4 regions of the Limnohabitans sp. TS-CS-82 genome follow, and region 1 is predicted to be linked to each of the others. Evidence: predicted binding sites of a transcription regulator. Region 1 holds the regulator's gene; each other region holds the start of a gene.

Region 1 (4,135 bases):
AACACAGCCGACTGGGTGCTGAGCCAACCCACGCCTTGCATGGTGCTGGCGGCCACTGCGCCTAAAGCGCTGTAGCCGATGACGCGGCCGAGTTGAAACAAAAGCATGGCAGACACGCCCTGCCCGCCTGATTGTTTTTGGGCAGCACGCCCAATACCTGCACAGGCCGCACCGCACATGGCCAAACAGTGCGGCCCACCCGCGAGCCCCATCAAGAGTGCGGTGAGAGCCAAAGTTGTGTTCATCAGATGATTTTAGAGAACCTTGCGCGGTTCTTGTCGGCTTGCAGGTATTTGTCAAAGACCATGGCGACGCCACGCACAAAGAACCAACCCAGCTCGGTCACGTGAATGCCCGCATCGTCCATGGTCAACAAGCCCTGCGCTTGCATGGTGGCCAAGCTTTCCATCTCTGCTGCGAAGTATTTTTTGAAGTCCACCAAGTGCGCCAACTCGACCGATTCAAACAGCACGCTACCTTGGCACATCAGTGCCATGATGACGGTGCGACGCACCAAGTCATCACGCGACAAAGCCATGCCACGTGCCACGGGCAAACGGCCTTGGTTGAGCAAGTCGTAATACTCGTCCAAGGTCTTGACGTTTTGACTGAAGGTGGGGCCCACGCGACCGATGGAAGAAACACCCAAGGCAATCAGATCGCAATCGGGCTGCGTGCTGTAGCCTTGAAAGTTGCGGTGCAAGCGGCCTTGGCGCTTGGCCACAGCCAGCGCGTCGTTGGGTAAGGCAAAGTGGTCCATGCCCACGTACACATAACCGGCCTCCACCAACACACGCATCGCGCTGGACAACATGACCAGCTTCGAAGCCGCAGGCGGCAAGTCTTGCGTATGGATGCGACGCTGTGGCTTGAAGCGCTCGGGCAAGTGCGCATAGGCATACAAGGCAATGCGGTCGGGACGCAGTTGGGTGATTTTTTCCAAAGTGCGCTCAAAGGTTTCTGGCGTTTGCATGGGCAAGCCATAAATCAAATCGGCATTGACGGATTCAAAACCCAATTCGCGCGCAGCAGCAACCAAGTCAAACACTTGCTCAGCGGGTTGAATACGATGCACCGCTTTTTGCACGGCGGGCTCAAAGTCTTGCACGCCAAAGCTCAGGCGGTTAAAGCCCAGTTCCGCCAAGTGGGCCAATCGCTCACGCGTCACCGTGCGTGGGTCAATCTCGACCGAGTATTCACCGCCTGGCGCAAACTGAAAGTTGCGACGCAGCATGGCCATGAGTTGCGCCAACTCTGCATCACTCAAAAACGTCGGGCTACCGCCACCCAAGTGCAATTGAGACACCACTTGACCTTGACCAAGGTGCGCAATGTTTAGATCAACCTCGCGCTCAAGGTAGCGCAAATACTCTGCGCCACGCTCGTGGTGTTTGGTGATGATCTTGTTACAGGCGCAGTAGTAACACAGTGACTCGCAAAACGGGATGTGCACATACAGCGACAAGGGATAGGCTTTGGCGCCCACACCATCGCGGCGTTGCTCTAACGCTTGCAAATAATCGGCCTCACCAAACGCCTCCACAAATCGGTCTGCCGTGGGATACGAGGTGTAACGCGGCCCCGCCACGTCATAGCGCTGCAAAAGTTCTGGATTGAGGACAAGAGAATGCATAAGTTCACACCTAAATTTGCGCTCCATAATAGGCGTGCAGGCGCAGCAAAAAGTTGACCTGCATCAACACAAACGACTGTCAGACCCCATGAATTCCACCAGTATCAAAGTCGCCTGTTCCAATTGCAATTTGCGCGAACTGTGCATGCCTTTAGGCTTGAACGAGAGCGAGATGGAGCGTGTGGACGAAGTGGTGGCCACACGCCGCAAAGTGGCACGTGGTGACAACCTGTTCAGGAATGGTGACAAGTTCAATGCGCTGTACGCCATTCGCACAGGCTTCTTCAAAACACGCATCTCTGCTGAGGACGGCCGCGACCAAGTGACGGGTTTTCAAATGGCCGGTGAAATCATCGGTCTAGACGGCATCGTGAGCGACCACCACACCTGCGATGCGGTGGCACTGGAAGACGCCGAAGTGTGCGTGATGCCTTTTGATCGCATTGAAGAGCTGTCGCGCGAAATCACGTCCCTGCAGCGCCATGTCCACAAAATCATGAGCCGAGAAATCGTGCGTGAAAACGGTGTGATGTTGCTGCTGGGCAGCATGCGTGCAGAAGAGCGTCTCGCGGCGTTCTTGTTGAACTTGGTGCAGCGCCTGCACGCCAGAGGGTTCTCTCAGTCTGAACTCATTTTGCGCATGACGCGCGAAGATATTGGCAGCTACCTTGGGCTCAAACTCGAAACGGTGAGCCGCACGTTTTCAAAGTTTGTAGAAGACGGCGTCGTAGAAGTCAAACAACGCCATGTGCGCATTTTGAATGCCGATGCGCTCAAGCTCATCGTGAACGCACAAACCTGCCAACCTATTTAAACAGCGACAGGGTCGCAACACACCTCTTGCTTGGGGCAGCCATCAGGTCGCTCTGTTGGCACCATCGGGCAACGGTTCATTTCAAACGGTGATACCGACAGCAAGGTGGTCAATGCGCTGGAGGCTGCCGTGACCATCCAGAAAACAAAAAACGACAAGGTATAGACACCTTGTCGTGAGAGCTCAATAGGCTGACCAAACCATTGCATATCTTGCGGGTCTACAAACGCAAACACCAGCATTTCCAAAACACCTGCTACTAAAAAAGCAGGCCATGCAATCCACATCATTCGCTGAGCCAACATTCTGATTCTCCTAAACAGGAATGAGTTCAGTCTAGGCTCGAATGACAGCGCCAAGTCATGGGGTTTTCGCGGGGGTCTCTTGCTTGGCTGACTCAGCTTTGGGCGTCACCACATGGTTACGCGCCTGCATGGCGGGTGCCAGCTGCATGTCTTTTTCTGCCGCCAAGGTTTTGTTGATATCTAAGCCTCGGCGGTAATAGTCGTCGGCCACCACGGGGTCGGGCACGCGAATGGCAATCGCCAACGTGATGAATCCCGCCACAATGACCGCAGCAGGGCCCGCGATGATGAGCCAAACGTGACCATATTGCCACCATGCTTTGGTATCAGTTGTTTCTTGTTTCATGATGCATTACCTAGGAACGATGAACACAGATTTTTCGACCACAAACTCATCGGTACCCAAGGCCTGAACTTCAAACATGATTTTGTGCGAGCCACCCTCGACAGAACCATAAGGCACATCGGCACGCAACACAATCCAACGGGCTTGTGCAGGGTCCACCATGACTTCGGTATCGGTCGTGATTTTCAAACCTGGCAAACCTTTGACTGACAAGCGGTAAGTCTGAATGCTCTCCGCTGCGTTCATGATTTGCAGACGGTACACATTTTCAAGTGTGCCGTATTCCGTGATGCGCGACAAAGTCGAGCGGTCACGCACCACGTCAACCTTGAACGGTGTACGCAAGCTCAACGACACAAACAAGCCCACTGTCACAGCCAACAAGATCATGGTGTAGATCTGAATGCGCGGGCGCATCAGGCGTTGCCAGATTTGGGCGGGCGTCCACTTGTTGTCCATCGCATTTTGCGTGGAGTAGCGCACCAAGCCACGGGCATAGCCCATCTTGTCCATCACGGTGTCGCACACGTCAGCGCAAGCACCGCAGCCAATGCATTCGTATTGCAAGCCATCGCGGATATCAATGCCGGTGGGACACACTTGCACGCACAAAGTGCAGTCGACGCAGGCCCCCAAGTTCAAAGCCCCTGCTTCAGCTTTCTTGGCGCGCGGGCCACGTGGCTCACCACGCTCTGTGTCATACGTGACGATGAGTGTGTCGTTGTCAAACATGGCGCTTTGAAAGCGCGCATAGGGGCACATGTATTTGCACACCTGTTCGCGCATGAAGCCTGCGTTGCCATACGTGGCAAAGGCGTAGAAGAACACCCAGAACAGTTCCCATGAACTCATTTGGGTCAGGAAGAATTCCATCGCCAATTCGCGGATGGGCGTGAAATAACCCACAAAGGTAAAGCCAGTCCAGATCGAGAAGAAGATCCAGATGATGTGCTTGTACCATTTCTTCACCAATTTCTCTAACGAGAAATCAGCATCATCCAAGCGCATGCGGGCTGAGCGATCGCCTTCGACCTTGC
Region 2 (4,135 bases), on a different contig from region 1:
CGCCTAGCAGGCGGCGGTTGTCGCCTGCTTTCAAGATGTTGGGAGGGATAGTGACGTTGGTCACATCGTGCGCGTTGTCGATGTGGCAGAACTCTTGCGGCACCACGGTGTCTAAGCCATCGGGCAGGATGGCGCCCGTCATGATCTTTAGGCATTCGCCGGCGTTGACCTTGCCTTGCCAAGCTTTGCCCGCCAGTGCGGTGCCCACCACGCGCAGGGTGAGGAGCTGAGCGGCTTGTAGCTGAGCTGCATCAAACGCAAAGCCATCCATGGCCGAGTTGTTGTGCGCAGGCACGCTGATGGGCGAGATGACGTCTTGCGCCAGCACGCGTCCCAGTGCATCAAACAAATACACGTCTTGAGACTCGTCTGCTGACACGGGCTGTGCGAGTTCATGCAAGAACGCGTTGACTTGGTCCACGCTCAAGGCTTGTGGGTCGTAGCCTTGCAGGGCGGCAGCGATGTCGTCGATGCTTTTCATGGGGCAGCGTTTTCTAGGGCTTGCAGTTCGTTCAAGGTGTTGACGTTGGCAAAGGCCAAGGGGTCATCGCCCTGCGCGTCAAAGGGAACCACCACTGTTTTATGTTGCGCGGTCCACGCGTCAATCTTGCGACCGCCGCCATGGATGAATTTGACCAAGCTTTCAGACAGCTCAATCTTTATCAAGCAGAACACGGGTTGTGTGCGAATGTGGGTTTGGCCGTGTTCATCCGTTTCGGGGGCTGCGGCCATGGCGATGTCGGCGTCTTCGCGCACCAAGGCTTGGGTTAAGCGCTCGGCCAAGTCCAGCGGCAGGCGAGGGGTGTCGCAGGGCACGGTCAGCACATAGGGTGTTTCGGCGCGTTCAAGACCTACCAGAAAGCCCGACAGTGGTCCGGCAAAGTCTGCGGAGGCATCGGGCCAGACAGAGGACCCAAATGACTCGTAGGCCGAGAGGTTGCGGTTGGCGTTGACCATCACGCTTTCGACTTGGGGCCCAAGACGCATGAGGGTGTGCAAGGCCAAGGGAATGCCGTTGAAGTTTTGCAAGCCTTTGTCCACGCCGCCCATGCGACTGCCTCGGCCTCCTGCCAAGATGAGGCCGGTGATGTCTTGGGGAGCGATGGTGTGTGTCATGTGGGATGGGGGAATTGGAAAGGTTGGGCTTAGCCGCCGATGTAGCTCATCTCTACGCGGCGTGCAGTCGATGAACCGTTGGAGGCGCTGTCCGCAGGCATGGAAGCACGCAGCTCGGAATAGCGGTCGTCACGCTTGTGCCAAATGTGGCCGATGGCCGAGGCAAGATCTGCATCTGTGGCGTCTGCTCCGCGCATGAGGCTGCGCAAGTCGTAGCCCTGCGTGGCAAACAAGCACAGGTAGAGCTTGCCTTCGGTGGAGAGTCGGGCGCGGTTGCAGTCGCGGCAAAACGCTTGGGTGACGCTGCTGATCACACCCACTTCGCCTAAGGCTGGATCGAACACGCCAGCCGCATTGGTATAACCCCAGCGTTGTGCGGTTTCACCGGAAGCGCTGGCCTCTAAAGGCACGAGTGGGAATTCTTGTTGGATGTGTTGAATGACATCGGCAGAGGGCAGCACATCGTCCATGCACCAGCCATTGGTCGCACCCACATCCATGTATTCGATGAAGCGCAGCGTGATGCCGCTGCCTCGGAAGTGGCGGGCCATCGGCAAGATTTGGTCGACGTTGGTGCGGCGCTTGACCACCATGTTGACTTTGAGCCCGGTCAACTGGCCGTTGGCGTCTAGCCCCAAGCCCGCGTCTTTGGCCGCAGCAATGCCGTCGAGCACATCGGACACGGGAAAGTCCACATCGTTCATGGCACGGAACACAGCATCGTCCAAGCCGTCAAGGCTGACCGTCACGCGGTTCAAGCCTGCGTCTTTGAGTGACTTCGCTTTGCGGGCCAAGAGCGATCCGTTGGTGGTGAGGGTCAGGTCTAGTGGCGCGCCATCAGGCGTGGGGATATTGGCCAACTGGTCCACCAAGATTTCGAGGTTCTTGCGCAGTAGCGGCTCGCCGCCAGTCAGGCGAATTTTGCGCACGCCGTGGGCTACAAACACTTTGGCTAATCGCGTGATTTCTTCGAAGTTCAGCAATTCGCTGTGCGGCAGGTAGGCGTAGTCTTTGTTGAACACCTCTTTGGGCATGCAGTAGTTGCAGCGAAAGTTGCAGCGGTCGGTCACGCTGATGCGCAAGTCGTGCAGGGGGCGGCCCAAGCTGTCACTGAGCAAACCGTCGGTTGCAATGGGTTGCAGGGGGACAGTGGCCGCTAAGGCGAGGAGCCGTTGATCGACCAAGGGGATAACGCGTTCAGACATACCCTTGATTTTGCCTGAGCCACGAATCCCCTAAGCCTTGATGTAGATCAGTGTGACAAGCGCTGAGACGGTGCAAAGTAGGGGCATTGCAATTGATAGGAGTAACCCCATGAAAGCTTGGATTGACCTTTTTTCGACCGACTACGGCTTGATGAGCGTGGCTGTGATTGTTTTTATCTTGGCCATGGCTGTGTACTTTTTGCGCGTTTTCCTAGGGTTGATGGACGAAACAGGCAAAAGTACCCACGAATAAAGGTTTCGCAGGCAACGCAGAGACGCAAGCCCCGTGAAAGTAAAATCGGGGTTAATCCTCTGAGTTTCTTTTTTAACTTTTATAACAAGACACCATGTCCCTGAATAAAGTCACCCCCGGTAGCAAAGTTCCTGAAGCCTTCAACGTGATCATCGAAATCCCGATGAACTCGGATCCAGTGAAGTACGAAGTCGACAAAGAGTCTGGCGCTCTGTTCGTGGATCGCTTCATGGGTACGGCCATGCATTACCCCACCAACTACGGCTATGTGCCACAAACCATCGCTGGCGACGGCGACCCTGTGGACGTGTTGGTGATGACACCTTTCCCATTGCCACCTGGCGTGGTGGTGCCTTGCCGTGCCTTGGGCATCTTGTTGATGGAAGACGAAGGCGGCGTGGACGGCAAAGTGTTGGCTGTGCCTACCGAGAAAATCTTGGCCCGTTACAGCAACATCAAGTCTTTAGACGATATCCATGAGTTGCAGTTGCAACAAATTGCCCACTTCTTTGAACACTACAAAGACCTCGAAAAAGGCAAGTGGGTCAAGGTTAAGGGCTGGGAAGGCATTGAGTCTGCCCACAAAGAAATCTTGGACGGTATGGCCAACTACAAGAAGTAATTCTTCTTTGTGTCCATCGAAAGCCCGCTTTTGCGGGCTTTTTTACGTTCCCGCTTTACTGAGGCTCGTGACGTTTGAAGGGGCTGCGCTCTGCCAAGTGGTCGAGGTAGTTGTCGACCCCCGCCGTCTCGCGTTCAAGAAATCGCTCCACCGCATCGGCAAACGCAGGGTGTGCGAGCCAATGCGCGCTGTAGGTAGGCACGGGCATGAGGGCGCGGGCCATTTTGTGTTCGCCTTGGGCGCCGCCTTCAAAGCGTTGCACGCCATTTGTGATGCACCAGTTGAGTGGTTGGTAGTAGCAGGCTTCAAAGTGCAGGCAGTCCACGCGTTCTAGTGCGCCCCAGTAGCGGCCGTAGGCGACAGCGGTTGGCTTGCCTAGGTCTTGCACTGCGACCAGGCTGCTGGCGATGGGGTGGCCTTCGCGCTCGGCTACAAACAGTACCCAGTTGTGAGGCATGTCGTGTTGCATGTGCTCAAAGAAAGCACGGCTCAGGTAGGGCGCATTGCCGTGTTCGAGGTAGGTGCGTTCGTAACATTGGTAAAAAAAGCCCCAGTCTTCGCTGCCGATAGCCGCGCCCACCGAGGTGCGAAACGTCACGCCAGCATCAGCAACGCGGCGGCGCTCTTGTTTGATTTTTTTGCGTTTCTCTTGGGACAGGCTCGCTAAGAAGGCATCGAAGCTTTCAAAGCGTTGGCCTTGTAGATCGACGTTGTGCCAATGGAATTGCACGGTTTGGCGTTGCATCAAGCCAAGGGCGTCACAGGCATTGCGGTCGTCGGGGCTGGTGAAGAGGAGGTGCAATGAAGATAGCTCGTGCTGTTGGGCTACATCCAGCATGGCTTTGAGCAAGGCTTGACGGGCTTTGTCATCGGTTGCCAGCAAGCGTGAGCCCGGCACAGGCGTGAAGGGCACAGCACAGGTGGCTTTTGGGAAGTAGC
Region 3 (4,135 bases), on a different contig from region 1:
CTTGGTGGTGCAACGCACCTTTGCGCAACCCACTCGGTTGTCCGTGCACCACTTGTTGGCTGAGGTGTATGAAGGCGTCGATTGGGTGTTGGTCGAGGGGTTCAAACAAAGCGACTTGCTCAAAATCGAAGTCTGGCGACATGCCTCGGGTCAGCCCGTGCGCTACCCCGATGATGATTTTGTGGTGGCCGTCGCCACCGATTCGCCCCAAGCGCTGCCTGAACCCACGCTTCGTCCCCTTTTGGATTTGAATGACGCCCAAGCCGTGTGCGCATGGCTGATCGATCACGAAGACCGTTTTCACTACAACCCACGCCCGATATGACACGTCCTGCACTGCGGTCTCTTGATGAAGCTTTGCCTCAATTGCTGGCGCAAGCCAAGCCGTTGCACACCAAGCAAACCGTGTCTACGTTTGATGCCGATGGCCGTGTGCTGGCACACGATGTGACCGCAGCCTTGCAAGTGCCACCCCAAGACAACAGCTCAATGGATGGTTATGCCGTGCGCGCAGCAGACTGTGCGCAAGCCGGTGCGGTGCTGCGTGTGACGCAGCGCATTCCGGCGGGCACACATGGCACGCAGCTCCATGCAGGCGAAGCCGCACGCATCTTCACGGGGGCACCTATTCCGCCCGGTGCAGATGCTGTGGTGATGCAAGAAGACTGCGAAGCCCGAGAGGGCGAGCAAGTCCAAGTGACCAAGGCCGTACCCGCAGGGCAGTGGATTCGCCGTTCGGGTGAAGACGTCACACGCGGCGCCACGGTGCTCACCCAGGGCACTCGCTTGACGCCTGCTGAGTTGGGTTTGGCCGCCAGCATTGGCTTGGCGCAGTTGCAGGTGTCTGCACGTCCGCGCGTGGCTTTGTTCTCGACGGGTGATGAGCTGGTCATGCCCGGCGATGTGGCGCCTGAAGCCATGCCTGCTGGCGCCATTTACAACTCCAACCGTTTCTTCTTGCGCGCCATGTTGCAGCGCTTGGGCTGCGAGGTGACCGATCTGGGCATCGTGCCCGACAAGCGCGACGCCACCATTGCCGCCTTGCGCGATGCAGCTTTGCACCACGATTTGATTTTGACCAGCGGCGGTGTGTCGGTGGGCGAAGAAGATCACATCAAACCTGCGGTGGAGAGCTTGGGCGAATTGAACCTGTGGCAACTCGCCATCAAGCCTGGCAAACCCTTTGCGTATGGCAAGGTGAACCGTGAAGCAGAAGGTGACGCTTGCCACTTCATGGGCTTGCCCGGCAACCCCGTGTCCAGCTTTGTGACCTTCTTGTTGTTGGTCCGTCCGTTTGTGCTGGCCTTGCAAGGTGTGACGAAAACCGAGATCGCACGCACCGACACGACGGCCCATTTCGATTGGCCCCGCGCGGACAAGCGCCGTGAGTTTTTGCGCGTTAAGCGCAACGCCCAAGGCGGCTTGGACTTGTTCCCTAACCAAAGCTCTGGCGTGCTCACATCGGCCGTGTGGGGCGATGGCGTGGTGGATAACCCTGCTGGGCAAACGATTTCAAAAGGCGATACCGTTCGCTTCATTTCCTTTGCGGAATGGCTGGCATGACTGGAGCGCCTCACGTGACTTTGAATGTCAACCTCAAATACTTTGCATCCATTCGCGAAGCCATCGGGCAGGGCGGTGAAACCCTGCGTACGCAAGCCACCACGCTCAACGCTTTGCGTGATGAGCTGATGGCACGTGGCGGTGCGTATGCGGAGGTTTTGGCGCCTGGCCGCGCTGTGCGCACGGCTTTGAATCAAGATCTGTGTGACGGCGACGCGGTCCTCAGCGAAGGTTGCGAAGTCGCGTTCTTTCCACCCGTGACCGGCGGCTAAACCTTCAGCAATTTCGCGAGGCGATTGATGACTTTCACTGTCAGCATCCAAACCCAAGACTTTGATGTGAGCCAAGAGCTCTCGGCCTTGCGTGCGGGTGATGCGCGCGTTGGGGCCGTCTGCTCTTTTCTAGGTACGGTGCGCGAGCGCAACGAGGGCAGTTCGGTGGCGAGCATGGAACTTGAGCACTACCCCGGCATGACCGAGAAGTCCATCTCGGCCATGATGGACGAAGCGAAGCAGCGCTTTGACATCTTTGCGGCCCGCGTGATTCACCGCGTGGGTTTGTTGCAGCCCGAAGACCAAATTGTGTTTGTGGCGGTGACCTCGGCGCACCGCGGCGAGAGCTTCAAGGCCTGTGAGTTTTTGATGGACTACCTCAAAACGCAGGCACCTTTTTGGAAAAAAGAAGTCACCCCCGAAGGCGCGCGTTGGGTGGATGCGCGTGTGAGTGACGACCAAGCGTTGGCACGCTGGGGCATTCAAGCCAGCAACAGCGCAGCGACCCAATAACACCCTTGTTGGGGCGACGCTTTGCGCTTTAGCCGCAGATTTTTATCTCGCGGCTAAGGCGTGCCGCAATCTGTCAAGCTGCACAGAGTTTGATGCACATCAAGGGCAAGGTTGGCTTTGTCTCTTGAAATAAGTCGTATCAGCCTCAGCTACGAGGCTATTCAATAGCTTGCTGCGGAGTTCCTATGCGCCTTGACAAACTCACCACTAAATTTCAAGAAGCCCTGTCCGAGGCCCAAAGCTTGGCCTTGGGCGGCGATCACGCCTACATCGAACCGTCTCATGTGTTGGTCGCCATGCTGCGCCAAGACGATGGCCCCAAATCATTGCTGCAACGCGCAGGTGCCAATGTGGTGGGCTTGCTGGCCGCGGCTGAATCGGCCATGAACCGCTTGCCCAAAGTTGAGGGCCAAGAGCAAGTGCAGGTTGGGCGTGACACCGTGTCGTTGGTGCAAGCGGCTGAAAAAGAAGCCATCAAACGCGGTGATCAGTTTGTGGCCAGCGAGTTGTTTTTGCTCGCCATGTGTGACAACAAGGGCAACTGGGGCAAGATGGCCACCGAAAACGGTTTGAGCCGTCGCTCTTTAGAGACGGCCGTGACGGCGGTGCGCGGTGGGCAAAAAGTGGACAACGCCGAGAGCGAAGGGCAACGCGAGTCGCTCAAAAAATACTGTGTTGATCTGACCGAACGTGCGCGCAACGGCAAGCTGGACCCCGTGATTGGCCGTGACGACGAAATCCGCCGTGCCATTCAGGTGCTGCAGCGTCGCACCAAAAATAACCCCGTGTTGATTGGTGAGCCTGGCGTGGGTAAGACCGCGATTGTGGAAGGCTTGGCGCAGCGCATTGTGGCGGGCGAGGTGCCTGACTCGCTCAAAGGCAAACGCGTGCTGTCGCTGGACATGGCCGCTTTGTTGGCCGGTGCCAAGTTCCGTGGTGAGTTTGAAGAGCGCCTGAAAAGCGTGTTGACCGAGTTGGCCAAAGACGAAGGCAAGACCATCGTTTTCATCGACGAGCTGCACACCATGGTGGGCGCAGGCAAAGCCGAAGGTGCGATGGATGCGGGCAACATGCTCAAGCCCGCTTTGGCGCGCGGTGAGTTGCATTGCGTGGGTGCCACCACATTGGACGAGTACCGCAAATACATCGAAAAAGATGCGGCGTTGGAACGCCGTTTCCAAAAGATCATTGTGGGTGAACCCACCGTGGAAGCCACCATCGCTATCTTGCGTGGCTTGCAAGAAAAGTACGAAGTCCACCATGGCGTGGAGATCACCGACCCCGCCATCGTGGCGGCGGCTGAGTTGTCACACCGCTACATCACCGACCGTTTCTTGCCCGACAAAGCGATTGACTTGATCGACGAAGCTGCGGCGAAAGTGAAGATCGAGATTGACTCCAAGCCCGAGGTGATGGACAAGCTCGACCGTCGCTTGATTCAGCTCAAGATTGAGCGCGAAGCTGTGCGCAAAGAAAAAGACGAAGCGTCCCAAAAACGCTTGGCCTTGCTGGAAGAGGAGATCACCCAGCTGGGCAAAGAAGCCGCGGATTTGGATGAAATCTGGAAGTCTGAAAAAGCGTCGGCCCACGGCGGCGCGCAGATCAAAGAAGAGATCGACCGCTTGCGTTTTCAAATTGAAGAGTTCACGCGCAAGGGCGATTTCAACAAGGTCGCTGAGTTGCAGTACGGCAAACTGCCCGAGCTTGAAAAACGCATGAAAGACGCCACTGCCAAAGAAAATGCCAAGCAGGCTAAGACCGGTGGTCATCGTCTGTTGCGCACGCAA
Region 4 (4,135 bases), 130 kb from region 1:
CGCAATTGCTGGCGCAAGCTCGTGCATTGACGGGGGTGCAATCGGTTTCTACTTTTGAAGCTGATGGCCGCGTGTTGGCGCAAGACGTGACGGCTGCCTTGCAGGTGCCCCCGCAAGACAACAGTTCAATGGATGGCTACGCCATTCGAGTAGCCGACTGTGCGCAAGAAGGCGCTGTGCTACGTGTGACGCAACGCATTCCCGCAGGTACACACGGCACGCAGCTCCATGCCGGCGAGGCTGCACGTATCTTTACTGGGGCACCCATTCCCCCTGGCGCTGATGCTGTGGTCATGCAAGAGGACTGCGAAGCCTTAGAGGGCGATCAAGTCAAGGTGAACAAGGCTGTGCCGGTAGGACAGTGGATTCGTCGCTCAGGCGAAGACGTCACACGCGGCGCGACGGTGCTGAGCAAAGGCACACGGTTGTCACCCGCTGAGTTGGGCTTGGCGGCCAGTATTGGTTTGGCTCAGTTGCAAGTGTCTGCACGTCCGCGTGTGGCTCTGTTCTCTACCGGCGATGAATTGGTCATGCCCGGCGATGTGGCCCCTGAGGCGATGCTTGCTGGCGCCATTTACAACTCCAACCGTTTCTTTTTGCGCGCCATGTTGCAGCGCTTGGGTTGCGAGGTGACCGACCTGGGCATCGTGCCCGACAAACGCGACGCCACCATCGCTGCCCTGCGCGATGCGGCGCAGCACCATGATTTGATTCTCACCAGCGGCGGCGTGTCGGTGGGCGAAGAAGACCACATCAAACCCGCGGTGGAAAGTTTGGGTGAGTTGAATTTGTGGCAACTGGCCATCAAGCCCGGCAAGCCCTTTGCGTATGGCAAGGTGAACCGCGATGGTGGTGCGTGTCACTTCATGGGTCTGCCCGGCAACCCCGTGTCCAGTTTTGTGACCTTCTTGTTGTTGGTACGTCCGTTTGTGTTGGCCTTGCAAGGTGTGACGAAGACTGATATCGCACGCACCGACATGACAGCTCATTTCGATTGGCCCCGCGCCGACAAGCGCCGTGAGTTTTTGCGTGTCAAACGCAACGCGCAAGGCAGCTTGGATTTGTTCCCTAACCAAAGCTCTGGCGTGCTCACCTCTGCCGTATGGGGCGATGGCGTGGTGGATAACCCTGCTGGGCAAACGATTTCAAAAGGCGATACCGTTCGCTTTATTTCTTTTGCGGAGTGGCTGGCATGAGCGTGACCTACAACGTGAACCTCAAATACTTTGCATCCATTCGCGAAGCCATCGGGCAGGGCGGCGAAAGCGTGAGCACACAAGCGGTCACACTCCAAGCTTTGCGTGATGAGCTGATTGCACGCGGTGGCGCTTACGCCGAAGCACTGGCCCATGGCCGTGCCGTGCGCATGGCCTTGAACCAAGACCTGTGCGATGCGTCTGCCGCATTGAGCGAAGGTTGCGAAGTGGCCTTCTTTCCGCCCGTCACTGGCGGCTAAACCCAGAGGCACGCCATGTCATTCACCGTCAGCATCCAAACCCAAGACTTTGATGTGAGCCAAGAGCTTGCCGCCTTGCGTACGGGCGATGCGCGGGTGGGGGCGGTGTGCTCGTTTTTAGGTACAGTGCGCGAGCGCAATGACGGCAGCTCGGTCGCCAGCATGGAGCTAGAGCATTACCCCGGCATGACCGAGAAGTCCATCTCGGCCATGATGGACGAAGCCAAGAAACGCTTTGACATCTTTGCTGCGCGTGTGATCCACCGCGTGGGTTTGTTGCACCCAGAAGATCAAATCGTCTTCGTGGCGGTGACCTCTGCCCACCGCGGCGAGAGCTTCAAGGCTTGCGAGTTTTTGATGGACTACCTCAAAACCCAAGCGCCATTTTGGAAAAAAGAAGTCACGCCCGAAGGCGCACGCTGGGTCGATGCCCGTGTGAGTGACGACCAAGCCTTGGCCCGCTGGGGCATCCAAGCCAGCAATACGCTTTCCCAATAACCCAAGCACTGCACTTGTGTGGCACGCGCGCATTCAGCCGCCAGAGGCGAGCACTGCGGTGTTTGATGCAGGTCAAATACATAAGACCTGATTGCTCTTGAAATAAGGCTTGGCAGCCTCAGGTATTGGGTAATTCAACATTTCGCTTCGGAGTTTTTATGCGCGTCGACAAACTCACCACCAAATTTCAAGAAGCCTTAGGCGATGCCCAAAGCTTGGCGCTTGGCAACGACCACGCCTACATCGAACCTTCCCACGTGCTGGTCGCCATGCTGCGCCAAGACGATGGCCCCAAGTCGCTGTTGCAACGCGCGGGCGCCAATGTGTCAGGCCTCTTGTCGTCTGCCGAAGATGCGATGAACCGCTTACCCAAGGTCGAAGGTCAAGACCAGGTGCAAGTGGGGCGCGACACCGTGTCCTTGATTCAAGCTGCAGAAAAAGAAGCCATCAAACGTGGCGACCAGTTTGTGGCCAGTGAATTGTTCTTGCTCGCCCTGTGCGACAACAAAGGCAACTGGGGCAAGCTCGCCACGCAAAACGGCTTGAGCCGCAAGTCTTTAGAGGCGGCGGTCACGGCCGTGCGCGGCGGCCAAAAAGTGGACAACGCTGAGAGTGAAGGCCAGCGTGAGTCGCTCAAAAAATACTGCATGGATTTGACCGAGCGTGCGCGTCAAGGCAAGCTCGACCCTGTGATTGGCCGTGACGACGAAATTCGCCGTGCCATTCAAGTGTTGCAGCGTCGCAGCAAAAACAACCCTGTGCTCATCGGTGAGCCAGGTGTGGGCAAGACCGCGATTGTGGAGGGCTTGGCCCAACGCATCGTGGCAGGTGAGGTGCCCGATTCGCTCAAAGGCAAACGTGTGTTGTCGCTGGACATGGCTGCTTTGTTGGCCGGTGCGAAATACCGCGGCGAGTTTGAAGAGCGTCTGAAAAGCGTGCTCAAAGAGTTGGCACAAGACGAAGGCCAAACCATTGTGTTCATCGATGAGCTGCACACCATGGTGGGCGCTGGCAAGGCCGATGGTGCGATGGATGCGGGCAACATGCTCAAGCCCGCCTTGGCGCGTGGCGAGCTGCACTGCGTGGGCGCCACCACCTTGGACGAATACCGCAAGTACATCGAAAAAGATGCGGCTTTAGAGCGTCGTTTCCAAAAAATCATCGTGGGCGAACCCACCGTCGAAGCCACGATTGCGATTTTGCGTGGCTTGCAAGAGAAGTATGAAGTGCACCATGGCGTGGAGATTACCGACCCCGCCATCGTTGCGGCGGCCGAGTTGAGTCACCGCTACATCACCGATCGCTTCTTGCCCGACAAGGCCATTGATTTGATCGACGAGGCAGCCGCCAAAATCAAAATTGAAATCGACTCCAAGCCCGAGGTGATGGACAAACTCGACCGTCGCCTGATTCAGCTCAAGATTGAGCGCGAAGCTGTGCGCAAAGAAAAAGACGAAGCGTCTAAGAAGCGCATGGAGTTGCTCGAAGAGGAAATTGAAAAGATTGGCAAAGAGTACGCTGACCTTGATGAAATTTGGAAGGCCGAAAAATCATCTGCCCACGGCGGTGCGCAACTCAAAGAAGAGATTGACCGTTTGCGCCATCAAATTGAAGAGCTCACGCGCAAGGGCGAGTTCAACAAAGTGGCCGAGTTGCAATACGGCAAATTACCCGAGCTTGAAAAGCGCATGAAAGAAGCCAACGCGCGCGAAAGCGGCAAGGCCAATGCGGCAGGCGGTAACCGCTTGCTGCGCACGCAAGTGGGGGCAGAAGAAATTGCCGAAGTTGTGGCGCGTGCCACAGGTATTCCTGTGTCCAAGCTGATGCAAGGCGAGCGCGACAAGCTCTTGCAAATGGAAGACAAGTTGCACGACCGCGTGGTGGGGCAAGAAGAGGCCATCACCGCGGTGGCCAACGCCATTCGCCGCTCGCGTGCTGGTTTGGGTGACCCCAATCGTCCGACAGGCTCGTTCTTGTTCCTTGGCCCAACCGGTGTGGGTAAAACTGAGCTGTGCAAGGCTTTGGCCGGCTTCTTGTTTGACAGTGAAGACCACATGATTCGCATCGACATGAGCGAGTTCATGGAGAAACATTCTGTGAGTCGCCTGGTGGGTGCGCCCCCCGGCTATGTGGGCTACGACGAGGGCGGCTATTTGACCGAAGCCGTGCGTCGCAACCCCT

Evidence for each region. Region 1 encodes FNR, which switches genes on or off when oxygen is low (the NO sensors DNR and NnrR bind a similar motif). Its sites were predicted from a motif close to TTGATNNNNATCAA; they were not measured.
Region 2: the regulator FNR is predicted to act here: its motif matches at 2,359-2,372, upstream of C5F52_RS05405 (DUF3149 domain-containing protein).
Region 3: the regulator FNR is predicted to act here: its motif matches at 2,438-2,451, upstream of clpB (ATP-dependent chaperone ClpB).
Region 4: the regulator FNR is predicted to act here: its motif matches at 2,017-2,030, upstream of clpB (ATP-dependent chaperone ClpB).

Annotation. Positions count from the first base shown of each region.
Region 1 covers NZ_PTQX01000007.1:120,935-125,069, reverse strand. The annotation lists gene C5F52_RS15165 (sulfite exporter TauE/SafE family protein) at 1-245, opposite strand, end outside; gene hemN (oxygen-independent coproporphyrinogen III oxidase) at 245-1,633, opposite strand; gene fnr (fumarate/nitrate reduction transcriptional regulator Fnr) at 1,710-2,447, shown strand; gene C5F52_RS15150 (hypothetical protein) at 2,444-2,752, opposite strand; gene C5F52_RS15145 (FixH family protein) at 2,808-3,098, opposite strand; gene ccoG (cytochrome c oxidase accessory protein CcoG) at 3,105-4,135, opposite strand, start outside.
Region 2 covers NZ_PTQX01000002.1:192,285-196,419, forward strand. The annotation lists gene glp (gephyrin-like molybdotransferase Glp) at 1-481, opposite strand, end outside; gene mobA (molybdenum cofactor guanylyltransferase MobA) at 478-1,116, opposite strand; gene moaA (GTP 3',8-cyclase MoaA) at 1,146-2,321, opposite strand; gene C5F52_RS05405 (DUF3149 domain-containing protein) at 2,431-2,574, shown strand; gene ppa (inorganic diphosphatase) at 2,669-3,196, shown strand; gene C5F52_RS05415 (GNAT family N-acetyltransferase) at 3,252-4,135, opposite strand, start outside.
Region 3 covers NZ_PTQX01000002.1:724,449-728,583, reverse strand. The annotation lists gene mobB (molybdopterin-guanine dinucleotide biosynthesis protein B) at 1-325, shown strand, start outside; gene glp (gephyrin-like molybdotransferase Glp) at 322-1,563, shown strand; gene moaD (molybdopterin converting factor subunit 1) at 1,584-1,835, shown strand; gene moaE (molybdopterin synthase catalytic subunit MoaE) at 1,863-2,348, shown strand; gene clpB (ATP-dependent chaperone ClpB) at 2,534-4,135, shown strand, end outside.
Region 4 covers NZ_PTQX01000007.1:250,836-254,970, forward strand. The annotation lists gene glp (gephyrin-like molybdotransferase Glp) at 1-1,196, shown strand, start outside; gene moaD (molybdopterin converting factor subunit 1) at 1,193-1,456, shown strand; gene moaE (molybdopterin synthase catalytic subunit MoaE) at 1,472-1,954, shown strand; gene clpB (ATP-dependent chaperone ClpB) at 2,113-4,135, shown strand, end outside.